4 regions of the Streptomyces sp. AK010 genome follow, and region 4 is predicted to be linked to each of the others. Evidence: riboswitches for the same ligand, from Rfam matches in the RefSeq annotation. Region 4 holds a riboswitch; each other region holds the start of a gene.
What was found. A riboswitch is a leader RNA that binds a small molecule or an ion and turns the genes downstream of it on or off. The one in region 4 is predicted to bind cyclic di-AMP.

Region 1: another riboswitch for cyclic di-AMP. It lies ahead of HDC93_RS27490 (C40 family peptidase); the one in region 4 lies ahead of HDC93_RS34015 (C40 family peptidase).
Region 2: another riboswitch for cyclic di-AMP. It lies ahead of HDC93_RS06165 (M23 family metallopeptidase); the one in region 4 lies ahead of HDC93_RS34015 (C40 family peptidase).
Region 3: another riboswitch for cyclic di-AMP. It lies ahead of HDC93_RS01200 (LysM peptidoglycan-binding domain-containing M23 family metallopeptidase); the one in region 4 lies ahead of HDC93_RS34015 (C40 family peptidase).

The regions. Positions count from the first base shown of each region.
Region 1 is NZ_JACHCX010000016.1:108,444-115,673, reverse strand. Features, by position in the region: gene HDC93_RS27520 (urease subunit alpha) at 1-63, opposite strand, end outside; gene HDC93_RS27515 (urease subunit beta) at 56-367, opposite strand; gene HDC93_RS27510 (urease subunit gamma) at 380-682, opposite strand; gene HDC93_RS39780 (hypothetical protein) at 796-1,092, opposite strand; gene HDC93_RS27500 (ATP-dependent Clp protease proteolytic subunit) at 1,175-1,801, shown strand; gene HDC93_RS27495 (hypothetical protein) at 1,808-2,116, shown strand; cyclic di-AMP (ydaO/yuaA leader) riboswitch at 2,453-2,665, shown strand; gene HDC93_RS27490 (C40 family peptidase) at 2,669-3,142, shown strand; partial or broken gene HDC93_RS39775 (hypothetical protein) at 3,217-3,303, shown strand; gene HDC93_RS37875 (DUF6328 family protein) at 3,333-4,040, shown strand; gene HDC93_RS27485 (ATP-binding protein) at 4,037-4,495, opposite strand; gene HDC93_RS27480 (helix-turn-helix transcriptional regulator) at 4,709-5,569, shown strand; gene HDC93_RS27475 (DUF397 domain-containing protein) at 5,579-5,809, shown strand; gene HDC93_RS27470 (8-amino-7-oxononanoate synthase) at 5,920-7,047, opposite strand; gene bioB (biotin synthase BioB) at 7,198-7,230, shown strand, end outside.
Region 2 is NZ_JACHCX010000003.1:15,460-22,689, reverse strand. Features, by position in the region: gene HDC93_RS06180 (MarR family winged helix-turn-helix transcriptional regulator) at 1-509, opposite strand, end outside; gene HDC93_RS06175 (dihydrofolate reductase family protein) at 586-1,716, shown strand; tRNA gene HDC93_RS06170 (tRNA-Met) at 1,782-1,855, shown strand; cyclic di-AMP (ydaO/yuaA leader) riboswitch at 2,144-2,300, shown strand; gene HDC93_RS06165 (M23 family metallopeptidase) at 2,312-3,352, shown strand; gene HDC93_RS06160 (aldo/keto reductase) at 3,684-4,628, shown strand; gene HDC93_RS06155 (PrsW family intramembrane metalloprotease) at 4,645-6,015, opposite strand; gene trmB (tRNA (guanosine(46)-N7)-methyltransferase TrmB) at 6,075-6,926, opposite strand.
Region 3 is NZ_JACHCX010000001.1:245,351-252,580, reverse strand. Features, by position in the region: gene HDC93_RS01205 (alpha-galactosidase) at 1-1,076, shown strand, start outside; cyclic di-AMP (ydaO/yuaA leader) riboswitch at 1,387-1,548, shown strand; gene HDC93_RS01200 (LysM peptidoglycan-binding domain-containing M23 family metallopeptidase) at 1,553-2,467, shown strand; gene HDC93_RS01195 (DUF6250 domain-containing protein) at 2,679-3,395, shown strand; gene HDC93_RS01190 (SGNH/GDSL hydrolase family protein) at 3,541-4,326, shown strand; gene HDC93_RS01185 (TetR/AcrR family transcriptional regulator) at 4,607-5,218, opposite strand; gene HDC93_RS01180 (Glu/Leu/Phe/Val dehydrogenase dimerization domain-containing protein) at 5,315-6,493, opposite strand; gene HDC93_RS01175 (MBL fold metallo-hydrolase) at 6,622-7,230, shown strand, end outside.
Region 4 is NZ_JACHCX010000027.1:14,219-21,448, forward strand. Features, by position in the region: gene pcrA (DNA helicase PcrA) at 1-2,191, opposite strand, end outside; cyclic di-AMP (ydaO/yuaA leader) riboswitch at 2,507-2,680, shown strand; gene HDC93_RS34015 (C40 family peptidase) at 2,688-3,857, shown strand; gene HDC93_RS34020 (hypothetical protein) at 3,936-4,877, shown strand; gene HDC93_RS34025 (hypothetical protein) at 4,855-5,208, opposite strand; gene HDC93_RS34030 (C40 family peptidase) at 5,629-6,687, shown strand; gene HDC93_RS34035 (response regulator transcription factor) at 6,939-7,230, opposite strand, start outside.

The sequences.
Region 1 (7,230 bases), on a different contig from region 4:
GATCCGGTCACCGGTCGTCGGGCCGAACAGGTCGGCGTACGCGGCACGCGAGATCTCAGGCATCGAGGGCACCTCCGGTCTCCCCGCGCAGGCCGGGCACCACACGGGCGCCGGCCAGCGGCACGAGTTCGACGTCGACGGGGATCCCGGGCTCGAAGCGCACGGCCGTGCCGGCGGCGACGTTGAGCCGCCTGCCGCGCGCCGCGGCGCGGTCGAACTCCAGGCCGGGGTTGGCCTCGGCGAAGTGGTAGTGGGAGCCGACCTGGACGGGCCGGTCGGCGGCGTTGAGGACGGTGAGGCGGACGACGCCACGGCCCTCGTTGTAGGCAATCGGCCCGTCGGCGAAGAGGATCTCTCCGGGAATCACGGCGGCTCCCCGTCAGACGATCGGGTCGTGGACGGTGACGAGCTTGGTACCGTCCGGGAAGGTGGCTTCGACCTGCACGTCGTGGATCATCTCCGGGATGCCCACCATGACGTCGTCCCTGGTCAGGAGTTTGCGTCCGGAGGACATGAGTTCGGCGACGGTGCGACCGTCCCGGGCGCCCTCGAGGAGGTGCGAGGTGATGAGCGCGACCGCCTCGGGGTGGTTGAGCTTGAGCCCGCGGGCCCGGCGCTTCTCGGCCACGTCGGCCGCCACGTGGATCAGCAGCCGTTCTTGCTCGTGCGGGGTCAGTTGCACGTCCCACCTCACAGTCGTCGCTCCGGGCCGTGCGGGGCCCGGTTGCCGCGGCCACGGGGCAAAGTGCCAGGTGGCGTGGATCGGCAGGCTAATTGGACTGCGTTTCGGGCACGTTAACCGAGCTGTGATCCACCCGGGTCCCCGCCGCGCATGCTCATCAGGGCCCGCAGACCGTCCCGGAGCACCTCGACCGGGGCGGGGCCGAAGAGGGACCGCAGGGACTGCTGGGCGATGAACCCGAGCACGGAGGCGATCATCGTGCGGGCCACGTGGTCCGGCGCGACGTCCGCCCGCATCATGCCGGCCTCCTGATAGCCCTCGACGATCCTCCCCCGGGCCGCGCGGACCGAGCCGTAGCCCTCCCCCAGGACAACCGCGAGCTCCTCGTTGCGCAGGGTCTCGCCCCACACCTGGACGACGACCCGCGGAAAGGCGGGCCGGCCGTCGACGACCAGGGACGCGCGGGCGGCGAGCGTCCTTCCGAGGACCGGGGTGACGAGTTCGTCCGGCGGCAGGGCGGACTCTGCCGCGCCGCCTCCCCGAAGGCCTCGCGGACGGAACCGAGCGTTACGGCGGCGCCGAGGTCTCGTCCACCGGTGCCCCGAGGAGGACGAGACCTCGGCGAACGACGTGATGGCCCAGTTCATGCACCTGGAGCACCAGGCCCCGGAGCGCGACATCTCGCTCTACATCAACTCCCCCGGCGGCACCTTCCACGCGATGACGGCGCTCTACGACACGATGCGGTACCTCTCCTGCGACGTGGAGACCATCTGCCTGGGCCAGGCCGGTGCCGCGGCCTCGGTGCTGCTGGCGGCGGGCACGCCCGGCAAGCGATTCGCGCTGCCCGACGCCCGCCTGGTGATCCATCAGCCCGCCCTGCCCGAGCCGGTCCGGGGGCAGGCCAGTGATCTGGCCATCCAGGCCGACGAGTTGACGCGCATCCGGAGCCGAATGGAGGAGATGCTCGCGCTGCACACGGGCCGCACCCGGGAGCAGGTGAGCGCGGACATCGAGCGGGACAAGATCCTCACCGCCCAGGAGGCGGTGGAGTACGGCCTGATCGACGGGATCATCCCCGGCCGCAAGGCCACCCTGGCCCCGCCGACCGGTCGGTGAGGCCAGGTGCTCCCGCCCGAACTGCCGCCCCTGCCCGCCCTGACGCGCGCCGAGGCGGAACTGATCGACCGTTACCTCGAGGTCGTCGACCTGCTCGGCCGTATCAACCCGGCCCAGGACGGCGACACCTACCGCGGACTGCGCGCCGCCCAGGCCCTGGTCGGCAAGGCGACCGCGCTGCGTGACGCGCTGGCCCTGATGCACCGGCGGGGCGAGACGGAACTGCACGCCGGCACCCTGGCCCGGGCCCTGCGGGTGCTGGACGGCGAGCGGCGCACCGCCCGGCTCACCCTGCCTCCGGAGTCCGTCAGTTGACGTGGAACCGTCGGTCCGGACGCACGCGCCGTCCGCGATGCGTCCGGAGCTGAGTTGAAACGGACCAAAAGACGTACCTCTGTTCGGAGTAGGCGGGAGACGAGTTTCGGGACCGTTCCGGTTGCGCAACGCGCGTAGCCGGCGGACGCAATGGGGCATTCCATCCCTGGTCCGGAGCTCCGCGAACCCGTGGACAGCGGCTCGAACGCACACGTGTCCACCCGAACGGGTGAGTGGTGAGTAACAACACAAATCCCCGGTTCCGTTGGGAAATCCGGACACGCATGCGCCAAGATCCCTGTTTGACGACAAGCCCCCGCCGCTGTGGCGGGGCGATCCGGGCGGACGCCGAGTCCTGCCGCCGCCCGGATGACCGGTCGACAGGAGTGGATCGGCAGGAGTGGAGGACCCGAGCACGACGGGTCGCCGGGACGGTCACGCCATGACCGGAGCCGAGCAGCCCTTGGGGTGAAGCCGCGTCAGCGGCCGGGCAACTTTGTCAGCCCGAATCCGACAGGTCATCCTTCACAGGCGGCTGACGAAGGGTTGCGCATGACTGCGCTCAATCGTGTCCCGTCGCTCATGGCCCGGGCCGGCACGGCCTCGGCGCTCACCATCGCCGCGGTGGGCGGCTCCATCGTGGCGCCCGGCTTCGCATCCGAGGCGGCGGCGGCCACACCGGCGACCAAGGCGCTCCAGATCGCGGCCTCCAAGAAGGGTGCTCCCTACAGGTACGGGGCCACCGGTCCGCACCGGTTCGACTGCTCCGGGCTCACGCTCTACTCGTTCAAGAAAGCCGGCAAGAAGCTTCCCCGCACGGCTGCCCAGCAGTACAACAAGACGCACCACATCTCCGCCAAGAACCGCAAGGCGGGCGACCTGGTGTTCTTCCACTCGGGCAGCAACGTGTACCACGTCGGTATCTACGCGGGTAAGAACAAGCTCTGGCACTCCCCGAAGAGCGGGGACGTGGTGCGACTGCAGAAGATCTGGACCAAGAGTGTCTGGTACGGACGCGTGAAGTGATCCGCCCGGCGTGCGGCGGCGTCCTTGACGCGCCGCCGCACGCCGGAGCGTGACACGGGCTCATCTGGACACCTGTGACCCCATGGCCGAGCACCGCCCCTGCACCGCGCGCAACGAGACGCCGGCTACAACGCGCCGACCGCACCTTCGTCGAGCTGCTCCAGGAACTCCGCGTCACCCAGACGGGTGTGTGCAGTTCCTCTTCGCCTTCCTGCTGTCGCCGGCCTTCACCTCGCGCTTCGAGGACCTCGGCACGGTCCAGCGCATCACCTACGTCGTCGCACTGCTGCTGGCCGTCCTCGCCGCCGCTCTCTTCACCGCTTCGGCCGCGCTGACCGCTCCCTCTTCCAGCAGGGCGTCAAGCCCCGCATCGTGCAGGTCTCCTCGCGCCTGGCCACCATCGGCCCTGTGCGTGCTGGTGTTCGCGTTCAGCGGTTCCGTGCTGCTGGTGGCCGGCGTGACCACGGGCCGGACCGGCGGTGCCGCCGCGGGCGCCGCGGCTTTCCTGGTCTGCGTCGGCCTGTGGGGCTGCTCCCGCGGCTGGTGCGGCGGGCGGGGCTGCGTGCGGAGGCGGACGGCACCGGAAGGACCACCGAGGAGGAAACGGCCGGGGGCGACGTCGGGATCTCCGCACCGCTGTGGCACACCGTCGGTCAGCCGTCAGGGCTCCGAGGGGCGGCGGCGCACCGGGAGGCGTCGGCACGGCACCGGTGACGGCTGCGGGCTCCGACGGGGCGCGAGGCGCGGAGCGGGCGTCATGGCCGCGGGGGTGGCCCGGATGTGGGTCGCGCGGGCCGGGGTGCGCGGAGGGCACCCGCTGGACATGCCTTTCGGGTCCTGCTCTGGGCCGGCAGGGCTCCTGCCGCGGGTGAACAGGGTTCCTGCGGTGTGTGCCTAGAGCTCCTGCTGCACCACGGTCGTCACCGGCTGGGCCGGGACGACCCAGGGGAGTTCGATCGAGATGGTCTTGCCGCCCTCGCGAGTGGGGCGGATACGGAGTCTGCCGCCGCATTCCGCGGTCAGCCAGCGAATGATGACCAGGCCGCGGCCGTTGTCCTGCTGGACGGCGGCCGGCAGGCGTCTGGGGAACCGCGGATGGCTGTCCGTGACCCCGATCCGCAGGTGCTCGTCACGGTCCAGTGCGACATCCACGGTGAACGTGGGTGACTGACCGAAGGTGTGCTGGACGGCGTTGGTGGCGAGTTCGGAGATGATGAGCCGGACGGTGTCGGACACTTCCGTGTCCGCCGGCAGCCCCCACTCCGCCAGCGTTCCCACCACATAGGCACGCGCTGCGGAGACCGAGGCGGGATCGCTCGGCAGAGTGACGGATGCTTCCAGATGGTCTGCCATGGCGACCTCGTCCCTTTCCCACGGGACCACAGCCCGACACGGAGCGGATGGTTCGAGTACGGTCCCGGACTGGTGCTTCGTCGCCAGACTGCCACCAGAACACCCCTGAAGGACGGCGATCCACCAAGATATGCATATATCTGTCGCTCAAAGCGGTGAACTCTGCGACGCGAGACCGTATTTGGGTGGCTCGGAAGGAGTAAGGAGGAGCCCATGCAGCACGGTCCCGCGGTGCGCCGCCGGAAACTGGGCGCCGAACTGCGTGCGCTGCGCACCTCTGCGGGGCTCACGAGCGGTGAGGCGGCCCGGCTGGTGGGCTGGCACCAGTCCAAGGTCAGCCGGATCGAGACGGGCACGAGCGGGGTGAAACCCGCCGATGTGCGGTTACTTCTCGATGCCTACGGTGTGGCGGACTCCCAACTTCGCGAACTGCTCATGATGTTGGCGGGGTCCGACGAGAGCGGCGGCCGGCACCACTGGTGGCACGCCTACCGCGGGGTACTGCCGCCGACCTACCGGGACTTCATCAGCCTGGAGTCGCAGGCCGGCGCGATGCGCACGCTGGAGACCAGCGTCGTCCCGGGCCTGCTCCAGACGCCCGAGTACGCGCGGGCGGTGACCAGGGCCGCGGTGGAGGGACTTCCGGAGGACCGGCTCGACACGCTGGTCGAGGTGCGGCTGGCCAGGCAGGACGTGCTGCGCGCGGCTCCCCCGCTGAAACTCAGTGCCGTCCTGGACGAGGCGGTGCTGCGGCGCGAGGTGGGCGGACCCGGGGTCATGGCCCGCCAGCTGGCACGACTGGTCGAGGCTGCCCGGCTGCCCCAAGTGCGCCTGCAAGTGCTGCCGTTCAATGCCGGGGCGCACATCGGCGTCACCGGCCCTTTCGTAATCTTCTCATTTTCGAGCACTTCTGATCTGGATGTGGTTGTTCTCGACCACTTGACGAGTAGCCTCTACCTCGAACGGAAAGAAGACCTCCAGGCCTACACGGAGGCCTTCAACGCCCTTCAGATCCACGCCCTTTCGCCCGAGGACTCGTTGGATTTCATCGCCGGGACAGCCGCCGGCGCGTAAGGAGGCACCATGCGTGCACTGCCTCGTCACGTCCCCTCAAGCATCGAACTGCACGGTGTGCGGTGGCTGCGCAGCAGCTACAGCACCGGCGCGAACAACTGCGTCGAGACCGCGTGTCCGGATGCCCCGCCCTGGGCCGGACTGCTCGCCGTGCGCGACTCCAAGGCCCCGGCCGGACCCGCGCTGCTCTTCTCACCGAGGAGCTGGGCAACGTTCACGGCCGCGGTCGACCGCATCTGATCGTTTCTGATCAGTTCGCCATCGTCAGTCCGTCGTCGTTCAGTCCGTCGTCGTTCAGTCCGTCATCGTTCAGTCCGTCATCGTGCGACGCACGGCCGTGTCACGCCGACTCATGGCCGCGTCTCGCCGATCAGCCGTACAGCGCGTTCGATCTGCTGAGTGGTCAGGTCCGCGCGTGCGGTCAGCCTGAGCCGTGAGATGCCGTCCGGCACGGAAGGGGGCCGGAAGCACCCCACGGCCAGGCCCGCCGCGCGGCACTGCGCCGCCCAGCGCACGGCGTCCTCGGGAGAGGGCGCCCGCACCGAGACCACCGCGGCGTCCGGACGCACCGCTTCCAGACCCGCGGCGGTCAGGCGTGCGTGCAGTTCGCCCGCCACCGCCCGGGCCCGCTCAGCCCGCTCCGGCTCCCGGCGCAGCAGCCGCAGGGCCGACAGGGCCGCACCGGCCGCCGCCGGGGCGAGTCCCGTGTCGAAGATGAACGTCCGAGCGGCGTTGACCAGGTGCTCGACGACCCTGGCCGGGCCGAGGACTGCTCCGCCCTGGCTGCCGAGCGACTTGGACAGCGTGACCGTCGCGACGACGTCGTCCGCGCCCGCGAGCCCCACCGCCTGCGGGGCGCCGCGGCCTCCGTCGCCGAGAACGCCCAGCCCGTGGGCGTCGTCGACGACCAGCCCCGCGCCGTGCTCCCGGCAGGCCTCGGCCAGGGCGGCGAGGGGGGCCGCGTCGCCGTCGACCGAGAAGACCGTGTCGGACACGGCGATGGCCGTGCCCTCGTGGGTGGCCAGCGCCTTGCGCGCGGCGTCCGGCTCGGCGTGCGCCACGACCTGGGTGGTACCGCGGGCGAGCCGGCAGCCGTCGATGAGCGAGGCGTGGTTGCCCGCGTCGGAGACGATCAGAGAGCCGTGCGGGGCCAGCGCGGTGACCGCCGCGAGGTTGGCGGCGTACCCGGAGGAGAAGACGAGAGCCGCCTCGAAACCGCAGAAATCGGCCAGTTCCCGTTCGAGTTCGGCATGCAGTTCGGTCGTGCCGGTCACAAGCCGGGAGCCGGTCGCGCCGCCGCCCCAGGTCCGCGCGGCCCGGGCAGCGCCCTCGGTGACCTCGGGGTGGCGGGCCAGCCCGAGGTAGTCGTTGCTCGCCAGGTCCAGGAGCGGCGAATCGGCCGGACGGGGGCGCAGAGTCCGTACGAGTCCGGCGCGGGCGCGCAGCTCCGCCTGCTCGTCGATCCAGCCGAACGCCATGGGTGGTCCTCCGGGGAATTTGTAGGCAGTGCACAGACACTAGCGGGACCACCAGCAGGTCAGTGTGTGGCAATACCCACACCTCGAAGCGACTCTGTTGTGCGAACTCTCCTTTGCCCCGGGCACCTCCTTAGGACAGGATCGGCTTCCATGGACCTGCTGAACACGCTGGTGGACAAGGGG
Region 2 (7,230 bases), on a different contig from region 4:
CAGGTCGACGACGACCTCCGCCGCCACGGCACGTCGTCCGCCGCCGGCCGGGTCCCGTCCTCCTGGAGCCCCTGCGCGATCGCCGCGGAGATCTCCTCCAACTGCCCCACCTGCTCCTCGCTGAGCCGGTCGAACAGGAAGCTCCGCACGGTCTCGACATGCCCGGGGGCCGCTCGCTCCAGCACGGCGAACCCCTCGTCCGTCAGCGCCGCGATGCTGCCCCGCTTGTCGTGGCGGCAGGCCTCGCGCCGCAGCATCCCGTCCTTCTCCAGCCGCGTGACCGCGTACGTCAGCCGGCTGCGCGTGATCTTCAGTCGCTCGGCGAGATCGGTCATGCGCAGCCGCCGTTCCGGGGACTCCGACAGGACCGACAGGATGGAGTAGTACAGGTGCGGCATGCCGGCGTCCTGCTGGAGCTGCCGGTCGATCGCGTCCTCCAGGAGCAGCGAGGCGGCGATGTAGGCGCGCCAGGCGCGCTGCTCGTCGGGGCTGAGCCAGCGAGTCGTCATGCTGCCAGTGTAGGTTTGTTTAAAACTTGAACCAAGCCTGTCCCGTCCAGCCGTCCCGTCCAGCCGCGGAGCACCGATGCCTCACCCGTACGTCCTGCTGTCCGCCGCCGTCTCCCTCGACGGCTACCTGGACGACACCGGACCCGACCGGCTGCTCCTGTCCGGTCCCGCCGACTTCGACCGGGTCGACGAGGTCCGGGCCGGCGTCGACGCGATCCTGGTCGGCGCCGGCACCATCCGCGCCGACAACCCGCGGCTGCTGGTGAACTCGCAGAAGCGCCGGGCCGCCCGCACGGCCGCCGGCAAGCCCGAGTATCCCCTCAAGGTCACCGTCAGCGGCTCCGGCGACCTCGACCCGGACGCCCGTTTCTGGCACACCGGCGGCGAGAAGCTCCTCTACACGACCGACCAGGGCGCCGATCGCGCCCGCGCCCTGGGCCTGGCCACGGACGTCGTCCCGCTCGGCGCCGACCTCGACTGGCGGCGGCTGCTCACGCACCTGCACGACGTCCGGGGCGTGGGACGGCTCATGGTCGAGGGCGGCGGCCTGATCCACACCCAGCTCCTCACCCAGGGCCTCGCCGACGAACTCCAGCTGGTCCTCGCCCCGCTCTTCGTGGGCGACCCCCGGGCCCCCCGTCTTTTCGGCCCCGGCGGCTACCAGGGCGGCCGGCTCCGGCTGCTGGAGTCGCGGCAGATCGAGGACGTCGTCCTGATGCGCTACGAGCCGACCGCCCCGGGCGCCGGCAGGCTCCCCATCGCCGCCGACCATCACTGGCTGGCCCTCGCCTGCGAACTGGCCGAGCGCTGCCCGCCGTCGGACACGGCGTTCAGCGTGGGCGCGGTCGTGGTCGCCGCCGACGGCACGGAACTGGCCCGTGGCCACTCCCGCGAGGCCGGCGACCCGGTCGTGCACGCCGAGGAGGCGGCCCTCGCCAAGCTCGACCCGGCCGACCCGCGTCTGCCCGGCGCGACGGTGTACAGCAGCCTGGAGCCGTGCGCCCGCCGCGCCTCGCGCCCAGCTCCCTGCGCTCGGCTGATCCTCGACGCGGGCGTACGGCGGGTCGTCACGGCCTGGCGCGAGCCGGACACCTTCGTGACCGACGCCGACGGCAGCGGTCTCCTCGCGGCCGAGGGGGTGGAGGTCGTCGTCCTCCCGGAACACGAGGAGCGGGCCAAGGCCCCGAACCGTCATCTGCCGGGCTGAGCACGGCCCGGCCGGTGGGTGTGCGCGAGTGGTCCCGCGGATGACGTACACTGGTGACACAACGACGCGGGGTGGAGCAGCTCGGTAGCTCGCTGGGCTCATAACCCAGAGGTCGCAGGTTCAAATCCTGTCCCCGCTACTGAAGGCCGAGGGCCGGAATCCGAAAGGGTTCCGGCCCTCGGTGCGTTTCCCGACACCTGATCACGTTCGGTGAGCGAATCACCCCGTTCCGCATAACAACTGACACACTGTCAAAACCCGTCAGTCACTTGCGGCGCGGCCAACTCGTCCGATTTAAGCCGGTCAGGGCAGGTAAGTCCGCGCGAAAAAGGTTAATGATCAAGTGGAATCGCTGGAATACCCCTCGCGCCTCCATTAACGTTCGATAACGCAGCGCGGTCGTCCCAGCCGTCACAGAAGGCGGCTCCGTGCGCACGCGCCGAATCCCGAAAGGGAACCGGGGAACCACCACTTGGGGTGAATCGGGCGGATACCACCGTGGAAGCACGGCAGGTATACGCGCGTAGGAGACCTTCCTGCTCCGAACCCGTCAGCTAACCCGGTAGGCGAGAAGGAAGGAAAGGAGTACGCCCACGTGGCGTCCAACCGGCCTGCCCCCGCGGCCCCGTACGCGCCGAAGCGCGAGAACGACACCTTCGGCTTCGGCGGCCAGCGCACCGACGAGGGCCCGTTCCAGGAGTGGAACCCCACCGAGGAGTCCATCCGTCCCGTCCGCGGCCGGCATCGCGTCACCAAGCAGCGCGGCGGAGGTCTCGCCCGCAGCTCCACCGTCCTGGGCGTCGGCGTCATAGCCGCCGTGGGTGCCGGCGGCATGGCCAGCGCCCAGACCGGCAAGCCCCCGGTGTCCATCTCCGTGCCGGACCTGCCCTCGGTGGGTTCCCTCATCTCGGACGACGACACCCCCGAAGGTTCCGCCACCCCGCTCAGCGGCCTCGGCACCGCCACCGCGGACACCGCGGAGGGCACCTCCGGCGCCCGCGCCGGCGCCGGTGACGCGCTGCGTGCCCGGATCATGGCCCAGGTCGAGCACCAGCAGGAACAGATCGAGACCAAGGCCGCCGAGGACGCCGCGGCCGCCGCCGAGAAGGCGGCCAAGGACGCGGTCGCCAAGGCGGAGAAGGAAGCCAAGGCCAAGGCCGCCGAGGCCAAGCGGAAGGCCGAGGAAGAGGCGAGGAAGAAGGCCGAGGCCGAGCGGCTCGCCGCCCTCGCCAAGCAGTTCACGCTGCCGACCTCCTCGTACACCCTCACCTCGACGTTCGGCCAGGCCGGCGCCTACTGGTCCTCCGGCTATCACACCGGCCTCGACTTCGCCGCCCCCACGGGCACGCCGATCAAGGCCGTGCACAGCGGCACCATCACCGAGGCGGGCTGGAACGGCTCCTACGGCTACAAGACCGTCCTCACCCTCGATGACGGCACCGAGATCTGGTACGCGCACCAGTCCTCCATCGGCGTCAGCGTCGGCCAGAAGGTCAGCACCGGCGACGTCATCGGCCGCGTGGGCGCCACCGGCAACGTCACCGGGGCGCATCTGCACCTCGAGGTCCACTCCGGTGGCTCCGCCAGTGGCATCGACCCGATGGCCTGGCTGCGGGGCAAGGGACTGACTCCGTAAGCAGCGCACGTTCGTTGAAGCATCGGCGGCCCTGACGACGACCCCCCGACGTCAGGGCCGTCGGCTTTGCGGTGCTGCGTGGCGTCGTGTGGCCTGGCGTCGCGCCGTGTGGCGTGGCGTCGCGTGGCGTGGCGTCGCGTGGCGTGGCGTGGCGTCGTGTGGCGTCGCGTCGTGTGGCGTGGCGTGGCGTCGCGTCGTGTGGCGTCGCGTCGTGTGGCGTCGCGTCGTGTGGCGTCGCGTGGCGCGGCATCGCGGGGCGGGGCGGGGTGTTTACGGGAGTTTTGCGTCCGTTGCGGAATGAGGCGTTCCTGCGCGGTCGTTGACACCGAGCATGACGTCTCTTCGCAAGCTCGGTACTTCCGACCTCGAGGTCTTCCCCCTCGCCCTCGGCGGCAACGTCTTCGGCTGGACCGCCGACCAGGACCGTTCGTTCGCCGTCCTCGACGCCTACACCGCCGCCGGCGGCAACTTCGTCGACACCGCCGACGTCTACTCGGCGTGGGTCGACGGCAACCAGGGCGGTGAGTCCGAGACCATCCTCGGCAGGTGGCTCGAGGCACGCGGCAACCGCTCCGACGTCGTCGTCGCCACGAAGGTCAGCCAGCACCCCGACTTCCGGGGCCTGTCCGCCGCCAACATCAGGGCCGCAGCCGACGCCTCCCTGCGGCGCCTGCGCACCGACTACATCGACCTGTACTACACGCACTTCGACCAGCCCGACGTGCCCGTCGAGGAGATCATCGGCGCGCTCGACGAACTCGTGAAGGCCGGCAAGGTGCGGCACATCGCCGCCTCCAACATCTCCGCCGAGCGGCTGCGGGCGTCCCTGGAGTTCTCCGACCGCGAGGGCCTCGCCCGGTACGTCGCCCTCCAGCCGCACTACAACCTGGTCTCCCGTGCCACGTACGAGGGCGAGCTGCAGGACCTCGCCGAGCGGGCCGGCCTCGCGGCCGTTCCGTACTACGCGCTCGCGTCCGGCTTCCTCACGGGCAAGTACCGGCCCGGTACGGAGGTCGAGAGCGCGCGGGCGGGTGGCGCCGCCAAGCATCTGGACACCGAGCGGGGGCGGCGGGTTCTCGACGCCCTCGACGAGGTCGCCGCGGCGCACGACGCTCCCGTCGCCACCGTGGCCCTCGCCTGGCTCGCCGCACAGCCGACCGTGGCGGCGCCGATCGCCTCCGCGCGGACGGTGGAGCAGCTGCCCGCGCTGCTCGGCGTCGGGGAGCTGACGCTCTCGGAGGCCGAGGTGGAACGGCTCACGGCGGCCTCGGCCTGAGCGGGGCCCAGGAGCTTCAGGAGCGGTAGGGGTTGTACGCGGCGGAGCGATAGGGGTTGTACGCGGGGTACGGCGCCGGCTGGTGGCCGTACCCGTACATCCCGTGGACCGGCCAGGGCGGGACCGTCACCGGGACCGGAGGGGCGGTGATCCGGCCCGCGTGGTCCAGAGCGGGGCGGGCAACCTCCCGGCGCCGCCACAGTTCGCCGAGCAGTTCCCGCTCCCGTACGGCGAAGTCCGCCCCGGGGCTGCCCCGCCGGGCCCGGTGCCGCAGGAATGCCAGGGACGTCGCGTACGCCTCGTACCGGGCCACCTCCCGGGCCGCCGCCCTGCCCGCGTGCCGGCGGGCGTACTGCCGGGCGATCCGGCGGGCCCGCATCGAGCCGAGCGCGTACGGCTCGGCCGGGGTCAGCCAGCCGGCCACGGCGTAGGCCGGCAGCTCCGCCCGTACGGTCTTCAGCTCCCGCTGCCGCGTCCAGATCACCAGCCACGTCAGCAGCCCGAAGATCGGCACCATGAACGCCGCGTACACGGCGAAGAACCCGTACTCGCCGAAGGCCGACGAGCCGTTCCACATCGCGTGCATCCCCATCGCGAGCAGCAGCCCGCCGAGCGGGAAGGCGACACGGCGCAGCGGCCGGCGGTCCACCGAGAGCGCGGCGATGCCGAAGCCGATGCCGGTGAGGACCGTGAACAGCGGGTGCGCGAACGGCGACATGATGATGCGCACGAAGAAGGTCGCCGCCGTGACCGAGGCGATGCCGCTGCCGCCCGTGAGCTGGTCGGTGCCGAAGGCCGTGCCGAGGTAGAGGATGTTCTCGGTGAACGCGAAGCCGGTGGCCGTCACGCCGGCTATGACGACCCCGTCGACGATGCCGGTGAAGTCGCGGCGCCGGAAGAGGAAGACCAGGAGGACGGCCGCCGCCTTGGCCGACTCCTCGACCACCGGCGCTATCACCGTCGCGCCCAGGGTGTCCGCGCCGGACGGGTCCGCCGTCGCCGTCGCAATCCATCTCGTCGCGAAGCTGTTGGCGACGATCGCTATCAGCGCCGCCGCGCAGGCGCCCCAGGCGAAGCAGAAGATCAGGTTCCGCCAGGGGCCGGGCTCCACCCGGTCCAGCCAGCGGAACGCGGCTATCAGCAGGGGCACGGGGAGGACGGCCAGTCCCAGCCCGACCAGGAACCCTTCCGTGCCGGTCTCCTCGCGGACCAGGGCGAGGATGACCAGGCCGGATATCGCGAGAAGCGTGCTCAGCGCGCCGTAGCGCACCCAGGCGCGGTGCCACCAGTGGGCGTGCCGCGAGGAGCCGGCTGTGCCCGAGCCGGCGAAGGGCGCGCCGTCGGGGGGACCGACGGGGTACGACGGATGCGGGGGGCTGGTGGCCACGGCATTGACCCTAACGACGGATGGGCGCTGTCCGCAGGCGGGAGAGGTGCCAGGGGTGGTCAGGCGCCGGCGGGGGGCTGGTCCACGTGCTGTACGCGGCGGAAGAGGAGGTCGTTCACGACATGTCCCTTGTCCAGTCCCTGGCCCTCGAAACGGGTCAGGGGACGGAAGTCGGGGCGCGGCGCGAAACCACCGTCCGCCTGCGTGTTCTCGAAGTCGGGGTGTGCCGTGAGGACCTCGAGCATCTGCTCCGCGTACGGCTCCCAGTCGGTGGCGCAGTGGACGATCCCGCCGGGTCTGATGCGGGTGGCGGCCAGGGTCAGGAAGTCGGGCTGGATGATCCTGCGCTTGTGGTGCCGCTTCTTGGGCCAGGGGTCCGGGAAGTAGACGCGGAGGCCGCCGAGGGAGTCCGGGGCGAGCATCTCGCGCAGGAGGATGATCGCGTCACCGTTGCCGACGCGGATGTTGGACAGGCCGTTGCGGTCGGCGAGGTTGAGCAGGTTGCCCTGGCCAGGGGTGTGGACGTCGACGGCGAGGATGTTCGTGGCGGGGGCGGCGGCGGCCATCTGGGCGGTGGCCTCGCCCATGCCGAAGCCGATCTCCAGGACGACGGGGTTGTCGTTGCCGAACAGCTCGGGCAGGTCGAGGGTCCGGCTGCCGTCGATGTCGAGGCCCCACTTGGGCCACAGGCGCTGAAGCGCGTCCGCTTGGCCGGCGGTGACGCGGCTGCGGCGGGGCTGGAAACTCCGGATCCGCCGCTCGAAGTGCGACCCGGCGGGGTCGGCCTTCGGCCCGTCGGGGAAACGCGGCTCGCCCTTGGCCCGGGTACGCCGGACGGAGACACCCGGGGTGTGCGGGTGCGGGTGCGGCTCCGGGGCCGGGTGCGGGTTCGGGGCCGGGTGCGGGTGCAGGTTCGGAGCCGGGTGCGGGTTCGGGGCTTCGGGGGTGTTCGCGGAGTCAGACACAGTGCCCCTGATTTTACGGCTGAGGTGCTTCGCCTGGCGTTGGGTGTGGGGCGGGGCCGCGCCGGGGGGTGTCCGTCCTCGGAACGGCGCGATGGAGTTTCATACCTACTGACTGGCGTTGACGCGCCAACCGCTGCGGGCGGACACCCCCCGACACGGCCCCTCGCGTACGACGGCGGGTGCGGGAGCGCTTAGCTGCGGGCATGCGTGCCGCTAGGGGCGGCACGGGTGGGCGCCGGCACCCCGCTAC
Region 3 (7,230 bases), on a different contig from region 4:
ACGACGGCTGGTTCGGGGCGCGCACCAGCGACCGGGCCGGACTCGGCGACTGGACCCCCAACCCCGACCGCTTCCCGGGCGGGCTGCAGCCGCTCGCCGACCATGTGCACGGCCTGGGCATGCAGTTCGGGATCTGGGCCGAGCCCGAGATGGTCAACCCGGACAGCGACCTGTACCGCGCGCACCCCGACTGGGTCCAGTACCAACCAGGACGAAAGCGGACTGAATTCCGCAATCAGCTCGTACTCAACCTCGCCCGCGAGGACGTCCGGGAGTACCTCTGGGAGCAGCTCGACGGGCTTCTCTCCAGCGCTCCCGTCGACTACGTCAAGTGGGACTTCAACCGCTGCTTCACCGACGCCGGCTGGCCGGACGACCCCTACCCGCAGCGGCTGTGGGTCGACCACGTGCACGGCCTGTACGCCCTGCTGGACCGGCTGCGGGCCGCCCACCCGGGCGTGGCCTTCGAGTCCTGCTCGGGCGGCGGCGGCCGGATCGACCTCGGCGTGCTGAGCCGCACGGACCAGGTGTGGACCTCGGACAACACCGACCCGCTGGACCGGCTCGCCATCCAGCACGGCTTCAGCCAGATCCACCCGGCCCGGGTCATGGCCGCCTGGGTCACCGACAGCCCGAACGCCATGCTCAACCAGCGGGCCAGCTCCCTGCGGTTCCGGTTCGTCAGCGCCATGGCCGGGGTGCTCGGCGTCGGCGGCGACCTCACGCGGTGGACACAGGATGAGCTCGCCGAGGCGCGGGAGTGGGTGGCGCTCTACAAGGAGATCCGGTCCGTGGTACAGCGCGGAGACCTGTACCGGCTGCGTCCCCCGGAGGGCGGGGTCAGTGCCGTGCAGTACGTCCTCGGTGACGAGGCCGTCGTCCTCGCCTGGCTCCAGGCGCAGCGCTACGGCGAGCCCGTGCCGGCGCTCCGGCTGCGTGGCCTCGATCCGTCAGCCTCGTACGAATGCCTCAAAACGGGCGAAGTTCACCGAGGGGCCGTACTACTGCATCACGGACTTCGCGTCGGTCTGCGCGGGGATTTGGATGCCGCGGTCGTCCGACTTAAGCGGAAGTAGTCGTTCTGTCCGAATAGGGAGCTTGGGCCGCTAAGGGATAACGTGCCCCGATCGTAAAGGAGATGAGGTCGGGGTGCGTGACCATCGTCATATTCGTGACGATGTGTTGTCGCCGTGTTCACGTAATTCTGGCGTTATTCAGGCCCCTTGAGGAATGCCGGAGATCGGTAATCCACGCTCGGTGACGGCGTTTGTGCCGACGCGTCAGGGGGAAACACCGTCGCGCGCAACCGCGAGCTTGTCCCATTGCGTCTCGGTCGCTTACGTTCCACACCAATCCGGACGGACGCCTAATCCTGCCGCCGCCCGGAGTCCGCACACACTGACCCGACGTACGGCAGGAGCGGGGGACCCACAGGTAAGACGCCTGTTCCGGTTCCCGGAACGGCTTGGGGTTAAGTCGCGCCACGGCGCGGCCGGGCATCTCCAGCTCGCACCCGACAGCTCACCTCGCAGGCGCCGGAGAGGAATTCGCCATGCCCGCGAACGGTAAGCACCGCCGTCCCAAGACCCAGCGTTTCACCCGCTCCATCGCCGTCGCCGGAACCGGCGGGGCCGCCCTCGCCCTGCCGCTCATGGGGGCCGCCGGCGCCCACGCCGCCACCCCGCAGTCGGCTCCCGAAAAGACCGTCCAGTCCGCTCCGGCCGCCGGGAAGAAGGCCGCAGAAAAGGCCAACGGCGCCCGCACGTACACCGTGAAGGCCGGCGACTATCTCGCGAAGATCGCCGACGACCAGAACGTCAGCGGCGGCTGGAAGAAGCTCTACTCGGACAACCGCGACGCCGTCGGCTCCGACCCGTCGCTGATCCACCCGGGCCTGAAGCTGTCGATCGGCAAGAAGGCCGCGAGCGCGCCGAAGGCCTCGGCCCCGGCGGCTCCGAAGGCCTCGGCCCAGAAGTCGTCCGCTGTCGAGTCGGCCCCGAAGGCGGAGACCGCCGCCAAGCCGGCCGCCGCCAAGCCCGCGGCCGAGAGCAACTCCAGCGGCTACACCCTCCCGGTGGACGGTGCCACCGTCGGCACCCCGTACCACATGTCCGGCAGCATGTGGTCCAGCGGCTACCACACCGGTGTCGACTTCGTCGTTCCGACCGGCACCTCCCTCAAGGCCGTCGGTGCGGGCGAGGTCGTCTCCGCCGGCTGGGGCGGCGCGTACGGCAACCAGGTCGTCATCAAGCTGAACGACGGCCACTACGCCCAGTACGCCCACCTGTCCCAGCTCTCCGTCTCGGCCGGCCAGACTGTGACGGCCGGGCAGCAGGTCGGCCTGTCGGGCGCCACCGGCAACGTGACCGGACCGCACCTGCACTTCGAGATCCGCACCACGCCGGACTACGGTTCCGACGTCGACCCGGTCGCCTTCCTGCGCTCGCACGGCGTCTCCGTCGGCTGACCGACCGCACGACCACCTGCCTGACACGCCTCCGAAGGCCGGACCCCGATCCCCGGGTCCGGCCTTCGGTGCGTGCGGGCGCCTATCACCGAGAAGGGCCGCCCGTCACCCCGAGGGATCGACAGGCGGCGGCAGTTGGGGCAGAGTGATCCGGCCGGGGTGCAAGCGCTTTCCCGAGCCTTCCCGGCCGACCCCGAGGAGCTGTGTCACCGTGCCGACCACCCGCAGGGCGTTCGGAGCCCTGGCCGCCGGAGCCGCCCTGGCGGCCCTCGCCCCCACGGCCACCGCGCACGCCGCGACCCGCCGGCGCAGCCTCATCGCCCACGACGACTTCTGCCACGGCCTCGGGCAATGGGCGACCGAACTCCAAGGCGGCGGCACCGTCACCGCCTCCCGGGGCACCCTGGAGATCGACGTACCGAGCGGCGCGACCGTCTGGTTCAGGCAGCGGCTCGAAGGGCCGTACCTGCTCGAGTACACCGCGATCCCTGTCTCCGAGGGCGGGGTCAACGACCGGGTCTCGGACCTCAACAACTTCTGGAACGCGACCGACGTCCGCTCCCCGCACGACCTCTTCGCGACCCCACGCGGCGGGGCCCTCGACGAGTACGACCACCTCACGACGTACTACGCGGGCTACGGCGCCAACCACAACACCACGACCCGGCTGCGCCGTTACGTCGGCGAACCCGGTGTCCGCCCCCTGGTCTTCGACTACACCGAGCCGCTGCTCGTCCCGGGCGAGCCGAACCGGGTCAGGATCGTCTCCGACGGCTCCACGGTCCAGTGGTGGAACAACGGCCGGCTCGTCTTCGACCACACCGACCCGCAGCCGTACACGAGTGGGCACTTCGCCTTCCGGACCGTCTGGAGCCATTTCCGGATCAGCGGGTTCCGGGTCTGGCGGCTCACCCCGAAACAGCCCTGACCAGCGGTGTATTCCGAAGTTGGCGAACACTTTAGGAGTGGCTTATCTCACCGCCCGTCAACCCTTTCCTACGGTCGCGTAGGTCACATTCGAAGGTGAATCATGAGCGGTTGTGGCAGACGATTCGAAGAGTGACAGCAGAGCAGTGATCGGGTCGTACGTGGCGCTGGGGGACAGCTTCACCGAGGGCGTCGGTGATCCCGGCCCCGACGGCGCGTTCGTCGGCTGGGCCGACCGGTTCGCCGTCCTGCTCGCCGACCGCAGGCCCGAGGGCGACTTCCAGTACACCAATCTCGCCGTACGCGGAAAGCTCCTCGACCAGATCGTGGCGGACCAGGTTCCGCGGGCCGTGGAGATGGCCCCGGACCTCGTCTCGTTCTGTGCCGGGGGCAACGACATCATCCGGCCCGGCACCGACCCGGACGAGGTGGCCGAGCGTTTCGAACGGGCGCTGGCCCAGCTCGCCGCCGTGTCCGGCACGGTCATGGTGACGACCGGGTTCGACACCCGTGGCGTGCCCGTGCTGAAGCACCTGCGCGGCAAGATCGCCACGTACAACGGACACGTCCGGGCCATCGCCGACCGGTACGGCTGCCCGGTCCTGGACCTGTGGTCCCTGCGCAGCGTGCAGGACCGCAGGGCCTGGGACGCCGACCGGTTGCACCTGTCGCCCGAGGGGCACACGCGCGTGGCGCTCCGCGCGGGCCAGGTGCTCGGCCTCGACGTACCGGCCGACCCCGAGCAGGCGTGGCCCCCGCTGCCCCCGCGCGGCGCTCTCGACATGCGGCGGGACAACGTCGCCTGGGCGCGGGAGTTCCTGGTTCCGTGGATCGGGCGCCGGCTGCGCGGGGAGTCGTCGGGCGACCATGTGACGGCCAAGGGGGCGCTGTCACCGGACGACATCAGGACGTGGATCGCGTCCGTGGCGTGAGAGCCGCTTCTGCGCGTGCGGGCCGTGCCGGGTGGGATCCCGGCACGGCCCGCACGCGCAGAAGCCCGGGTATCCGGGGCGGGCCGGGCGGGCCGCGCAGGCCGCGGGTGCCGGGCGGGCCGACGGCGGGCACGGGCAACGCGGAGGTACGGATACGGCGGACGGCCCCGGAAGGCCCCGGCCCCGTGGTTCGGGCCGCCGACCGGGCGGGCCGGGGATGCCGGGCGTCAGCGGGGCCGCTGTCGCTGTCGTTGTCGTTGTCGTTGTCGAGAGACCGTCATCAGGACGTCGGCCGCTCCTGTGCCAGGCCCAACTCGCGGGCCAGCGCCTCCTCCACCCACTCCTGCGCCCGCGCTCGCGGCACCGCGCCGGCGTAAGACGTCAGCTGCACGGCGAGACCGTCGAGGAGGGCGGTGAGCCGGAAGGCCGTGCCGGCCGGGTCCGGGCAGCGGAACTCGCCTGCCGCCACGCCCTCCGCGATGACCTCGGCGAGCGCCGCCTTCCACTGCCGGTCGAGGTCCTGGGCGACCTCCCGCAGCACGGGGTCGCGCAGCGCCGCCGCCCAGCCCTCGATCCACAGCCGCCAGCCCTTGGCCTGCCCGGTGGGGGCGTACCACCGCACAGCCGACCGCAGCCGGCGCAGCGCCGGTGAACGGCGGCCGAGCAGCTTGCGCAGATGCGCCAGGTCGCCCTCCGCCGCGTGCCGGAACGCGGCGGCGACCAACTGCTCCTTGGTCGAGAAGTGATAGAGGACCAACGCGTTGCTCACGCCTAGCGCCGAGGCCACGTCGGCGATCCGGACCGCCGCCACGCCCCTCGCCTCGATCTGCTCGATGGCGGCCCGCAGCAGATCCCCGCGCCGCTGAGCCACACTCAACCGGACTCTCGTCACGCCGTCACCCTACCCACGCGCGTGCGGCCCCTCGACGGGGCGTTTCGGCCTGCCCGGCGGGGCCCGCGACGGTCGCCGTCGCGGAGGACCGGCACCTCACCGGAACCAGCCGAACCGCTCCGCGATCACCGGCAGCCGGTCCGCCGCGAGGGCGTGGGCGGCGGCGCGCGGTGTCGTCCCGTCGGTCCGTGCGCGGTCCAGCATCCGCTCGACCAGCGTCCGCATCGAGCGGCGGGTGTACGCGAACGCCTCCTCGGCGTCGGCACCGATGTCCCCGAACAGCGTCCACCACCACCAGGCGTTCGTCCCCGAGTTGACCACGACGTCCGGCAGCACGGTCACCCCGCGCGCGGCCAGCAGCGGCTCCGCCTCCGGCCGTACGGGCATGTTGGCGGCCTCCACGACCCAGCGGGCGGTGATCCGCTCCTGGTTCGCGGTGTCGATCGCGTACGACACGGCCGCCGGCACCAGCACGTCCGCGTCGGCCGACAGCCAGGCGCCGCCCGGCAGTTCGCGGTCGCCTGGGCGCAGCGCGGAACGGTCCACCGTGCCGTGGGCGTCCCGCGCGGTGAGCAGCGCCTCGACGTCGAGACCCGCCGGGTTGGCGATGGTGCCCTTGAGATCGGCGACGGCCACGACCGTGAGCCCCGCGCGCGTGAGGAAGCGCGCCGTGGCCCCGCCCATGGTGCCGAGCCCCTGGAGGGCGACCCGCGTCCCGGTGTACGGGACACCGGCCAGGTCCAGGGCGGCCAAGGCCGCCTCCGCCACACCGCAGCCGCCGACCAGCTCGTCCAGACCGATGCCGTCGACCTCGACCGCGAACGCGTCCCGCAGCCGCCGCCGGGCCTCGGCCTCGTCGTCCAGCAGCGGATAGACGGCCTGGATCGAGGAGACCAGCCCCGCCTCGGCCGCCGCCCGGTCGACCAGGTCCTGGGTGAGTCCCAGGTCCTCGCCCGTCGTCCAGCAGCTCTCGATGTACGGCCGCATCGCACGCAGGTAGCGCACCAGCAGCGGGTACGCCTCCGGATCCCGGGGATCGCAGTCGATGCCGCCCTTGGCGCCGCCGAGCGGGACGTAGCGGTTCGCGGGGTCGTAGTGCAGGGCCTCCTTCACGGTCATGCCGCGGGCGAGACCCGCGACCTCGTCCAGGGTGCAGCCCGCGCGCATCCGCAGACCGCCGCTGGAGACGCCGCGCACCAGCCGGTCGACGACCAGGAAGCCCTGCCGGCCCGTGAGGTGATCGGTCCAGGTCAGGGACAGCAGGGGGTGGGCCATACGGGCTCCTTCGCCGCCGGGATACTGAATCACCGGTCAGTATCTCCTCCGGTGGGACCCCTGTGATCCGGTGTTGCCGGAGGGGCCGACCATAATGGAAAGCCTGACCGACTCCACCTGGAGGTACCGTGGCCGGTTTCCGTACCCTGAGCTCCGGGCTCCGCGCGCTCCAGCCCCGGGCGTTCGGCGCGGATCCGAGCGGTGAGCGCATGGCGCGCATCCGCAGATCGCCCCATTTCAAGGACGGGGTCTTCCAGAACCCCGGCGGTCCCGCGCGGACCCGGCCCTCGGGCTCGACCCTGGACTTCGCGAAGGTCTTCTTCGACAAGGACACCCGGCCCCGCCGCACCCCGAAGGGCACCGTCCCGGTGCACTCCACCACCCTCGCCGACATCGCCCGGCCCCCCGCCACCGGCCTGCGGCTGACCTGGATGGGGCACTCCAGCGTCCTCGCCGAGATCGACGGCCGGCGCGTCCTGTTCGACCCGGTGTGGGGCGAGCGCTGCTCCCCCTTCTCCTTCGCCGGGCCCAAGCGGCTGCACCCTGTCCCCCTGCCGCTCGCCGCGCTCGGCCCGGTCGACGTCGTGGTGATCTCGCACGATCACTACGACCATCTGGACATGCCCACCATCAAGGCCCTAGCGGGCACGGACACCCTGTTCGCCGTGCCCCTGGGTGTGGGCGCACACCTGGAGCACTGGGGCGTCTCCGCCGATCGGTTGCGCGAGCTGGACTGG
Region 4 (7,230 bases):
CTCCCGTCCGCTTCCACTCCACGTGGGTCGGCGGGATCTCCTCCAGGAACCGGGAGGGCGGGTTGTACGAGGGCTGACCCCAGGCGCTGCGCAGCGTGGACCGGGTCAGGTAGAGCCGCTCCCGCGCGCGGGTGATGCCGACGTAGGCCAGGCGCCGCTCCTCCTCCAGCTCCTTTGTCTGGCCGAGGGCACGCATGTGCGGGAAGACGCCGTCCTCCATGCCGGTCAGGAAGACGACGGGGAACTCAAGGCCCTTGGCGGTGTGCAGGGTCATGAGGGTGATGACGCCGTCGCCGTCCTCCTCGTCGGGGATCTGGTCGGAGTCCGCGACCAGCGCGACCTGCTCGAGGAAGTCGGACAGCGAGGCCTGCTCGTCCTCACCGCGCTCCTGCTCGAACTCCATGGCGACGGCGGCGAGTTCCTGGAGGTTCTCGATCCGGGTCTCGTCCTGCGGGTCGGTGGAGGCCTGGAGCTCGGCGAGGTAGCCGGTGCGCTCCAGGACTGCCTCCAGCACCGTGGCCGGTCCGGCGCCGGACTCGACGATGGTGCGGAGGTCCTCCATCAGCGTGTTGAACCGCTTGACGGCGTTGGTGGAGCGCGCGGCCATGCCGTACGCCTCGTCGACGCGCTTGAGCGCCTGCGGGAAGCTGATCTTCTCGCGCTGGGACAGGGCGTCGATCATCGCCTCGGCGCGGTCGCCGATGCCCCGCTTGGGGACGTTGAGGATCCGGCGCAGCGGCACCGAGTCCTCGGGGTTGGCGAGCACGCGCAGGTAGGCCAGGACGTCCCGGACCTCCTTGCGCTCGTAGAAGCGGACGCCGCCGACGACCTTGTAGGGCAGGCCGACGCGGATGAAGATCTCTTCGAAGACACGGGACTGGGCGTTGGTGCGGTAGAAGACCGCGACGTCGCCGGCCTTCGCGTCGCCCGCGTCGGTGAGGCGGTCTATCTCCTCGGCGACGAACTGCGCCTCGTCGTGCTCGGTGTCGGCGACGTAGCCGGTGATCTGCGCACCGGCGCCCGCGTTGGTCCACAGGTTCTTGGGGCGGCGGGACTCGTTGCGCTCGATGACGGCGTTGGCGGCGCTGAGGATCGTCTGCGTGGAGCGGTAGTTCTGCTCGAGCAGGATCGTCGTCGCGTCCGGGTAGTCCTCCTCGAACTGGAGGATGTTGCGGATGGTCGCGCCGCGGAAGGCGTAGATCGACTGGTCGGCGTCACCCACCACGCACAGCTCGGCGGGCGGGACCTCCGCCTCGGGCGGGACGTCGACGGGGTGCTCGGAGGTGCCGACGAGCTCGCGGACGAGGGCGTACTGGGCGTGGTTGGTGTCCTGGTACTCGTCCACCAGCACATGGCGGAAGCGGCGGCGGTAGTGCTCGGCGACGTCCGGGAAGGCGCGCAGCAGGTTGACCGTCGTCATGATCAGGTCGTCGAAGTCGAGGGCGTTCGCCTCGCGCAGCCGCGACTGGTACATGGCGTAGGCCTGGGCGAGGGTCTTCTCGAAGCCGTCGGTGGCCTGGGCGGCGAAGTCCTCCTCGTCGATCAGCTCGTTCTTCAGGTTGCTGATCTTGGCGCTGAAGGACTTCGGCGGGAAGCGCTTGGGGTCGAGGTCCAGGTCGCGGCAGACCAGGGCCATCAGGCGCTTGGAGTCGGCGGCGTCGTAGATCGAGAAGGAGGAGGTGAAGCCGAGCTTCTTGCTCTCCCGGCGCAGGATGCGCACGCACGCGCTGTGGAAGGTCATGACCCACATGGCGTTGGCGCGCGGGCCGACGAGCTGCTCGACGCGTTCCTTCATCTCGCCGGCGGCCTTGTTGGTGAAGGTGATCGCGAGGATCTGGCCCGGGTGCACGTCCCGCTCGGCGAGCAGGTGGGCGATGCGGTGCGTGAGCACCCGGGTCTTGCCGGAACCGGCTCCGGCCACGATGAGCAGGGGGGAGCCGGAGTGGACGACGGCGGCGCGCTGGTTGTCGTTCAGCCCTTCCAGCAGCGCGGCGGAGTCGATCACCGGGCGGGGGGCGCCGTCGCGGTAGTAGGCGTCCCGGTCCGGGGGCGCGTCGAACTTCCCGCCGAACAGATCGTCCGGAATCGGCTCCGGTACGTGATCGTCCTCGGGTGGCGGCGGGGGCTCGTCGGCCGGGCCCCGCTGGGCCTGGAGGTTCGCCAGGAAGTTGTCGTCAAAGAGGCTGCTCATCGCTCTCCGAGTCTAGGGCGCCCCACTGACAGCCCGCCGCCGCCCTGAGAACATCGCCCCCGCGCCGGGGCTCCCGCCGACCGACCGACGGCTTCTTGTCGCCCTCCATGACCGCATGATCACGGACTGCTACGCCCCCCGCAATTGCGGATGAATCGCGACCAATCCCCCTCGATCGCTCACTATCGGCAAGGCTCTTGAGTAAGGTCACGAAAATGTATCGGGCATATCACCCATCAACCTTCACAGGGGCCACACGAGTTGGCTACCGTGCGACCAGGCCGCATGACCCCCACCGGCGAACGTCGCCGGGCCGCGCGGCCTCCGCCGAGTCCGGCACGCCGCAGCGGCAGCCGGAGCCGGGGACCCAACCGTGAACCTGGGGTGAATCGGCCCGACTCCCTGTACGGAGACGGCCGTAGGGCAAACCTTCCGAACCACCCGCCCGAACCCGACAGCTAACTCGGTAGGCGGAACGTGGAAGGAGTCGCCTCCCTTGGCGTCGCACCGCAAGTCGCGTCCTACGGGTACGCGCGTGGCAGGCATACGGACCCCCGCCCTCGCCACGGCGGCCCTCACCTCCGTGGCCCTGCTGTCCCAGTCGGCCAACGCCGCCCCCGCGGCCGACGACAAGCCCAGCCTGGAGGAAGTCGAGAAGAAGGTCGACGACCTGTACCGCCAGGCCGAGTCGGCGACCGACAAGTACAACGCGGCCAAGGAGAAGACCGCGAAGCAGCGCAAGCGCGCCGACACCCTCCTCGACGACGTCGCCGAGCGCACCCAGAAGCTCAACGAGGCGCGCGAGGAGCTGGGTTCCTTCGCCTCCGCCCAGTACCGCACCGGCGCCGCCGCCCCGGACACCGCGACGTTCCTGCTCGCGGACACCCCGCAGGACTACTTCGACCAGACCCAGCTGATGGACCGGATGACCGGCCGCCAGAAGGTCGCGGTCGACGACTACGTCACGCAGCAGTCCGAGACGATGAAGAAGCGCCAGGAGGCCACCGAGAGCCTAGAGACGCTCACCGACTCGCAGGACGGCCTGAAGACGGCCAAGGCCACCGTCCAGCGCAAGCTCGCCGACGCGCGTGAGCTGATGTCGAAGCTGACCGTTGAGGAGAAGGCCCGGCTCGCGGCGATCGAGAAGGAGAAGCGGGCGGAGGCCGCCCGCAAGGCCGACGAGCTGGCCCGGCAGCAGGCCGCGCAGCAGAAGGCGCAGGAGGAGGCGGCTCAGCAGCAGGACAGCGGGCCCTCCTCGTCTGGCTCCGGCTCGTCCCCCTCGACGGCACCGGCCGACTCCTCGTACGCCACCAAGGCCGACAAGGCGCTCGCCTTCGCCCGGGCCCAGATCGGCAAGCCGTACGTGTGGGGCGCGGTCGGACCCGGCTCCTACGACTGCTCCGGCCTCACCCAGGCCGCCTGGAAGGCCGCGGGCGTCACCCTGCCGCGCACGACCTACGACCAGGTGAACGCCGGCACCACGGTCCCGCTCTCCCAGGCCCGGCCCGGCGACCTGGTCTTCTTCTACGACGACGTCACCCACGTCGGGATCTACATCGGCAACGGCATGATGATCCACGCCCCGAAGCCCGGCACGTACGTGCGCGAGGAGTCGATCTACTACGACGGCGAGTCCGCGATCCACAGCGTGGTGCGCCCGGCCTGAGAAGTCCCGCCACGTTTTTGAGGGGCACACGCGCGTGCCCCTCCCGTAACCCGCGCGGCGCTCTCTAGCATCGGCGCTATGCCCGGTCCCTCCCCGTTTGCCACCTGGTGGGCGACGTATGCGCTGGCGACCGGCATCGTGTCGGTCGGTCTCGACTCGGCGGAATACGACGTCCTCTCCCGCATCGCCCTCGGCCTGGCCTGCGCGGCCTGGCTGGTGGCGGCCGCGGGCCTCGCCCAGCGGAGGCACGGCGCGTGGCGGGCGGAGACGCCGGCCGCGCTCACCACCGTGGCGGCGACCGCCGTCCTGGGCACCGGCTTCTCCGCGGCAGGCCTGCAGGCCCTCGCCGAAGCCCTGCTGGCCCTCGCCATGCTGCTCTGGGCGGTGCTGCTCACCGCGGAGGCCCAGGGGCGGCGCGGAACGGTGTTCCTGCGCTGCGTGGCCACCGAAGGGCTCGCCGTGCTCGGCGCGACGCTCGCCGCGGCGGACTCGGCGGCCTGGCTCGCCCACGCGGCCCTGGTGCTGTTCTGGCTGGGGCTCGCCCTCTACTGCTTCGCCCTGTTCCGCTTCCAGCCCCGGCAGGTGGAGGAGGGGCGCGGGGACCACTGGCTCGCGGCCGGCGCCCTCGCCGTCTCCTCCCTGGCCGGGGCGAAACTCCTCAGCGCCGACAGCTCGCGCCTGTACCTGTGGAACGAGGAGAACACCAGCACCCTGCGCACGACGACCGTCACGCTGCTCGTGCTCGCGCTGATCGCCTGCGTCGCCCTGCTCGTCGCCGAGCTGTTCTGGCCCCGGCACGACTACGACGTGCGGCGCTGGGCGACCGTGTTCGCCGCGGTGGTGACGGCGGCGGCCACCCTGGCGGTCGCCGCCGCGCTCGACGTCGCCTGGCTCGACGCCGCCGGGGAGGTGCTGCTGTGGATCGCGGTGGCCGCCTGGCTCGGGTGCACCGCCTGGGCTCTCGCCTCCGCCCGGGCCGGCGCCCGGCGCTCCCGGGTCAGGTCCAGAGCACGGCGATGAAGATGTTCGCCGTGGTCAGCAGACCCACCAGGCCGAAGAGGCCCTTGTCCACCTTCTCGTCGTCCCGCTTCACGTAGACCAGGCCGAGGATCACGATCAGCAGGGCCAGCTTCACGCCGATCTTCAGGTTGTTCACGGACTGGTCGTCGGCCTGGTTGAGGCCGACCAGGATCACCCCGGTGACCAGCATCGTGAAGGCGCCGTGCAGCATCGCGGGGGTGAAGCGGGCGGTACCCTCGCCCATCGCCTTCATCTGGGTGAGGAAGCCACCCAAAAGCGAGGCGATGCCGATGATGTGGAGGCCGACGAAGAGGTGGATGAGTACGTCCATGAGGCCGGAGCCTAATCAGGGGCTCCGGGGGCACCCGACACCGGCCCACTGATGCATAAATGCGCCTCATAGCACCCGATCACGGTCACTCGCTCGGAATCCGGCGTATCGGTCATCACGCTGAGTGAAGTGGACGGCGCATCGGTGGGCCCACGGTCGCATACGGTCACCGTCGGTCCTCTCACGTCACTTCCGCACACCCGCCACGGGCCCGGTACGGCGACATTTAGCGTCCTCCACCAGGTGCCCGGCTCCCCACCGCCGCCCGGGCCAGGGGCGGCAGTCGGACACCACCGCCGAATAGTCCGGCGGCGATCCGCTCCCCCTGTGCGGGCCGTCGCCGGACGCGCAGGCCGCCCGTCCGCTCCCCACGGCGGCCGCACGCACCCCCGGCGGTCGAGGAAAGGACGTGGCCTCCAGGTGGCAGCGCACCGCAAGCCCCGACAGCGCTCGATGGGTGGCAGCAAGGCCCGTACGGCCGCCACGATCGCCCTCGCGGGCGCGGCGACGGCGACGGGCTTCGACGGCACCGGACACGCCGAACCACAGCTCAGCCCCGCCCAGGTCAAGGCCGAGGTGGACGAGCTGTACCAGGAGGCGGAGGTCGCCACCGAGAAGTACAACGGCGCGAAGGAGAAGGCCGAGGCGGCCGGGCAGCGGCTGAAGGACCTCCAGGACCAGGCGGCACGTAAGGAGGAGCGGCTCAACTCCGCCCGCGACGCCCTCGGTTCGGTCGCCGCCGCACAGTACCGCGCCGGGGGCCTCGACCCCGCGGTGCAGCTCGCCCTGTCCGACGATCCTGACCGGTACCTAGAGAACGCCGAGTTCGTGGAGCGGACCGGCAACCGGCAGAACGCCGCCGTCGCGGGCGTACGCAAGCAGCTACGGGAGATCGAGCAGCTGCGCGGGGCCGCCCGCATCGAGCTGACCTCGCTGAAGTCGCGGCAGACGGAGCTGAAGCGGCACAAGAAGACGATCACCGGCAAACTCGGCTCGGCACGGCGGCTGCTGTCCCGGCTCAGCGTGCAGGAACGTTCCCGGCTGGGCTCATCGTCCGACCGCGCCTCGCGCTCGACGGGCGCGCGGGACACCCTCGCGGCCCCCGGCTCCGCCTCGGCCCAGGCGCCCAACTCCCGCGCCGCCGCGGCCGTCTCCTACGCCTACCAGAAGCTCGGCAGCCCCTACGTCTGGGGCGCCACCGGCCCGAACGCCTTCGACTGCTCGGGCCTCGCCCAGGCCGCGTACCGCGCCGTGGGCGTCTCCCTGCCCCGCACGACGTACTCCCAGATCGCCGCCGGCCGCCGCGTCTCCCGTTCCGAACTCCTCCCCGGCGACCTGGTGTTCTTCTACGCCGGCATCAGCCATGTCGGCATCTACGTCGGCAACGGCCGGATGATCCACGCGCCGAACCCCTCCGCGCCGGTGCGGGTCGCCCCGCTGGACGAGATGCCGTTCGCGGGGGCGGTCCGGGTGGTGTGAGCGGGGGGCGGTCCGGGTGGTGTGAGCGGGGGGCGGTCCGGGTGGTGTGAGCGGGCGGGCCGGGCGTGGGCCCACCCGCCCCGCGTCACACCAGCCGGCGAGCCGTCGCCCAGCGCGTCAGCTCGTGCCGGTTGGAGAGCTGGAGCGCGTGGGCCCACCCGCCCCGCGTCACACCAGCCGGCGAGCCGTCGCCCAGCGCGTCAGCTCGTGCCGGTTGGAGAGCTGGAGCGCGTGGGCCCACCCGCCCCGCGTCACACCAGCCGGCGAGCCGTCGCCCAGCGCGTCAGCTCGTGCCGGTTGGAGAGCTGGAGCTTGCGCAGCACCGCCGAGACGTGCGACTCGACCGTCTTCACCGAAATGTACAGCTGCTTGGCGATCTCCTTGTACGCGTAGCCCCGCGCGATCAGCCGCAGCACCTCGCGCTCGCGCTGGGTCAGGCGGTCCAGGTCCTCGTCGACCGGCGGCGCGTCCGTGGAGGCGAAGGCGTCCAGGACGAAGCCGGCCAGCCTCGGCGAGAAGACCGCGTCGCCCTCCTGGACACGG